DNA from 2 places in the Pseudomonas sp. NyZ201 genome. Region 1 is predicted to be linked to the other one. Evidence: predicted binding sites of a transcription regulator. Region 1 holds the regulator's gene; the other holds the start of a gene.
What was found. Region 1 encodes FliA, which starts transcription of late flagellar genes. Its sites were predicted from a motif close to CTAAAGTTTNNNNNNNNNNNGCCGNTAA; they were not measured.

Region 1 (2,467 bases):
CCTCGGCGCTGCGCGCCAGGAACCTGTCGACACGCTGGACCAGCTCGCGAAACTCCGAGGCGGCCACTTCCCGGCGCATGAAGCGCTGCCAGTCGGCATGCAGTGCACGGGCCTCGTCCCCCAGTTCGTTGACGACGGGCGCGCCTTGCTCGACCAGGTCCATAGTGCGGTTCGCCGCCGCCTCGGTGAGCTTGACCACATAGGCCAGGCGCTCGGTGGCGTCGGTGATCTGGGAAATTTCCTCGGCCTGCGGCATGTGCGTGTCGATCTGGAAACTGACGATCGCACTGTGCAGCTCGCGCGTGAGCTTGCCGACTTCCTGGTACAGGCCGCGGTCACGGGTCTGGTTCAGCTGATGGATCAGTTGCACCGCGTCGCCGAACTGGCCTCGTTCGAGGCTCTCGACCAGCTCCTGGGCATGTTTCTTCAGGGTGATTTCGAAATCGCCCAGAGATGATTCTTTATGGTCCATAGCGCCCCCGTTGACGCATCAAGCGTTGACGCGTTCGAAGATCTTTTCGATTTTCTCTTTCAGCACCTGGGCGGTGAAAGGCTTCACGACGTAGCCGTTGACCCCGGCCTGGGCGGCTTCGATGATCTGCTCGCGCTTGGCTTCGGCGGTCACCATAAGCACCGGCAGGTGCTTCAGGCGCTCTTCCGCGCGCACTTTGCGCAGCAGGTCGATACCGGTCATGCCGGGCATGTTCCAGTCGGTGACGAGGAAGTCGAAGTTACCGGTTTCCAGCATGGGCAGCGCGGTGGTGCCGTCGTCGGCCTCGTGCGTGTTGGTGAAGCCCAGGTCACGCAGCAGGTTCTTGATGATCCGCCGCATCGTCGAAAAGTCGTCGACGATGAGGATTTTCATTTCTTTGTTCAATTAGACCTCCAAGCAGTCTTTAACGCGCCCAGCGCTGAGCGCGCGTTCAATCATTCCGGCTACCACGTTGTAACGACTGCATCGAACCCGGGTTCAACGCGCCCGCCATTCCCCCAACCGGCTGCGCAGGCGGGCCGCGCACTGGCTATGCAACTGGCTGACGCGCGATTCGCTGACCCCCAGGACCTCACCGATTTCCTTGAGGTTTAGCTCTTCGTCGTAGTACAGCGCCAGGACCAGGCGTTCGCGTTCCGGCAGGTTGGCGATGGCATCGGCCAGGGCTGCCTGGAAGCGTTCGTCCTCCAGATCGCGCGAAGGCTCGAGCTGGGCACTGGCGCCGTCCTCGTGCAGCCCTTCATGCTCGCCGTCCTGCAGCAGGTCGTCGAAGCTGAACAGGCGGCTGCCCAAGGTATCGTTCAAAATCCCGTAGTAATCATCGAGACTCAATTGGAGTTCGGCAGCAACCTCGTGATCTTTAGCGTCACGGCCGGTTTTTGCTTCGATTGCCCGAATTGCGTCGCTGACCATGCGGGTATTGCGGTGCACCGAGCGCGGTGCCCAGTCGCCCTTGCGCACTTCATCGAGCATGGCGCCACGGATACGGATGCCGGCGTAGGTCTCGAAACTGGCGCCCTTGCTCGAGTCGTACTTGTTGGCGACTTCGAGCAGGCCGATCATTCCCGCCTGGATCAGGTCCTCCACCTGCACGCTGGCCGGCAGCCGCGCCAGCAGGTGGTAGGCGATGCGCTTGACCAGCGGCGCATAGCGCTCGATCAGCTCGTACTGGGCGTCACGCGAGGACTTGCTGTACATCCGGTAGCCGCTGGCGTTCATAGCACGGGTCCCGCACTGGTCGGCTGCACCAGACGTTCGACGAAGAATTCCAGGTGGCCGCGCGGGTTGGCCGGCAGCGGCCAGCTATCGACCTTCTGGGCGATCGCCTTGAACGCCAGCGCGCACTTGGAACGCGGGAAGGCTTCGTAGACCGCTCGCTGCTTCTGCACGGCCTTGCGCACGCATTCGTCGTACGGCACGGCACCGACGTATTGTAGGGCGACATCGAGGAAGCGATCCGTGACCTTGGTCAACTTGGCGAACAGGTTGCGCCCTTCCTGGGGGCTCTGCGCCATGTTGGCGAGGACGCGGAAACGGCTCATGCCGTAGTCACGGTTGAGCAACTTGATCAGCGCGTAGGCGTCGGTGATCGAGGTCGGCTCGTCGCACACCACCAGCAGCACTTCCTGGGCCGCGCGAACGAAACTGACTACCGAGTCACCGATCCCCGCAGCGGTGTCGATCACCAGCACGTCGAGGTTGTCGCCGATCTCGCTGAAGGCCTGGATCAGGCCGGCGTGCTGGGCCGGGGCCAGGTGCACCATGCTCTGGGTGCCCGAGGCCGCCGGGACGATGCGTACACCGCCAGGGCCCTGGAGCAGGACGTCGCGCAGCTCGCAACGGCCTTCGATGACGTCGGCCAGGGTGCGCTTGGGGGTGAGCCCGAGCAGTACGTCGACATTGGCCAGGCCAAGGTCGGCGTCCAGCAGCATGACGCGACGACCGAGCTCGGCCAGTGCCAGTGACAGATTCACC
Region 2 (2,467 bases), 1.4 Mb from region 1:
CCAGGGCGTGCTTGCGCGCGCTGGCGGCGGCCTGCTGGTGGTTCTGCGCCTGGACATCCTCCACGGGTGCTTGCAGGTACAGGCTGATCAACTGCTGCCAGCGCTGGATATGTACGCCGGTCCAGGCGTGCTGGGCTGCCAGTGCCACGCCGTTGGCCAGCATCACCGTATTGGCCGGATGGTTCAGCCAGCGGCGCAGCTCCGGGTCGGCGTCCAGTTTCTGTTGCTGGCGCAGCGGGCTTTTATGATCCCGGGCGATGTGCATGACCCTGGCCAGCGAGCGGCGCTCTTGCTGCAACAGGCGATAGCCCTGGGTGACCCAGGTGGGCAGGCGCCAGAATTCGGCGAGTGCCTGGCACAGGCCGAGCAGGCGCACGCCGAACAGCTCGCGTTCGACTTTCGGCGCCGACTCGCCGCGATGGACCACCCGCACCTCCCATTCTTCCAGCAACTGCGGGTGGGTCAGGGCCAGTGGCCACAACGGCGAGAGAAACAGCAGGCTGCCCCAGTGGATGTCCTGCCAGAGCCGCGCCAGACGGCTGGCGAACAGGCCGCTGGCCTGCTGGCTGGCGTGCTGGCTGATCATCTGCAATTGGCGCAGGGCCAGGGGAATCTCCTCGACGGGAGCGACGGTCAGGCGCTGCATCAACGCATCGACCCGGGCCAGGCCCAGGCGGTTGAGGGCCACCTCGAGGTTCTCCGCCGGCTCGGCGATGGTGGCGTGGGTGTGCCGGTTGGCTTCGCGCATCACCCCAAGGACCAGGGCCGGGCTATCCTGCATGACTTCGGCAATATCGCGCAGCGAACGGCGGCTGTCCGCTACGGCGTTCTTCACCCGGTCATGGCTGTGGAAAGGGACCGGTAGATGGGTACCGTCCAGTAGTTTGATCCAGGCGTCGAGGGTCTTCGGATTCGTAGTTGGCACGATGGTTTCACTAAGCATGCTGGAAGTGGGCCAAGCTGGCTTTTCGCCTTGACTGGCTATAGTCTGGCGCAGAACTGCCGATAAGTAGAAGAAGAGATTTACTAACTTCCGTCCTCACCCAAGACCCCGACAGTAAGTGCTTTCTATCTATGGCTAAAATTATCGGCATCATTGTCGTATTCGCGAGCGTGCTAGGCGGATATGTGCTCTCCCACGGCAAGATCGCAGCCCTGATCCAGCCCTTCGAGGTGCTGATCATCGGCGGTGCTGCTTTCGGTGCGTTCCTGCAGGCCAACCCTGGCTATATGACCATGCACGTGGTGAAAAAGTCGCTGAGCATGTTCAGCAGCCGCTTTTCCCACGCCTTCTATATAGAAGTGCTCGGCCTGGTCTACGAGATCCTCAACAAGAGCCGTCGCGAAGGCATGATGGCGATCGAGGGCGACATCGAGGACGCCGCGGCCAGCCCGATCTTCGCCAAGTACCCGGCGGTGCTGAAGGACGAACGCATGACCGCGTTCATCTGCGATTACCTGCGCATCATGTCCACCGGCAACATGGCACCCCATGAGCTGGAAGGCCTGTTCGACATGGAACTGCTGAGCCTGAAGGAAGAACTGGAGCACCCGTCCCATGCCGTGACCGGCATCGCCGACGGCATGCCCGGCTTCGGTATCGTGGCGGCGGTACTGGGTATCGTGGTGACCATGGCGTCCCTTGGTGACGGCGACCAGAAATCCATCGGCCTGCACGTAGGTGCGGCGCTGGTCGGTACCTTCTTCGGTATTCTCGCGGCCTACGGCTTCTTCGGCCCGCTGGCCAACTCCCTGGCCCACGATGCCAAGGAAGAGTTGAACACCTACGAAGCGATCAAGGCTTCCCTGGTGGCTTCGGCCTCGGGCATGCCGCCTTCGCTGGCGGTGGAGTTCGGACGCAAGGTGCTCTATCCGAAGCACCGCCCGAGCTTCGTCGAGCTGGAACAAGCGGTCCGCGGTCGTTGATCCATGGAAAATAATCAGCCGATTATCATCAAGCGCGTCAAGCGCTTCGGCGGCGGCCATCACGGCGGTGCGTGGAAGATCGCCTTCGCCGACTTCGCCACGGCGATGATGGCGTTCTTCCTGGTGCTCTGGCTGCTGTCCACGGCCACGCCGGAACAGAAGATAGCCATCGCCGGCTACTTCAAGGATCCGATCGGGTTCTCCGAGAGCGGTACGCCGTACATCATCGACCTGGGCGGCTCGCCCGAGCTGGCCCCGGAAAAGACCATCAACCCGGAACAAAAGGCCGAGACGACGCCTGAAAGCAGCATCGTCAGCCCCGAACAGGCCGAGACCCTCGCCGAGCAGGTGGAGCGCGAGCGTCTCGAACTGGTCCTGCAGGAGCTGCAGAACAAGGTCGAGCAAAGCCCGGAGCTGCAGAAGTTCAAGGACCAGATTCTCTTCGAGATTACCCAGGACGGCTTGCGCATCCAGATCGTCGATGCCGAGAACCGGCCGATGTTCGACCTGGGCAGTGCGCGGCTGAAACCGTATTTCGAGG

Region 2: a site for FliA is predicted at 982-1,009, ahead of motA (flagellar motor stator protein MotA). Genes of this name have one in related genera too.

Annotation. Positions count from the first base shown of each region.
Region 1 is NZ_CP187557.1:4,438,934-4,441,400, forward strand. Features, by position in the region: gene ACPFMA_RS19680 (protein phosphatase CheZ) at 1-472, opposite strand, end outside; gene ACPFMA_RS19685 (chemotaxis response regulator CheY) at 491-865, opposite strand; gene fliA (RNA polymerase sigma factor FliA) at 971-1,711, opposite strand; gene fleN (flagellar synthesis regulator FleN) at 1,708-2,467, opposite strand, start outside.
Region 2 is NZ_CP187557.1:5,810,400-5,812,866, reverse strand. Features, by position in the region: gene ACPFMA_RS26165 (HDOD domain-containing protein) at 1-943, opposite strand, end outside; gene motA (flagellar motor stator protein MotA) at 1,075-1,926, shown strand; gene motB (flagellar motor protein MotB) at 1,930-2,467, shown strand, end outside.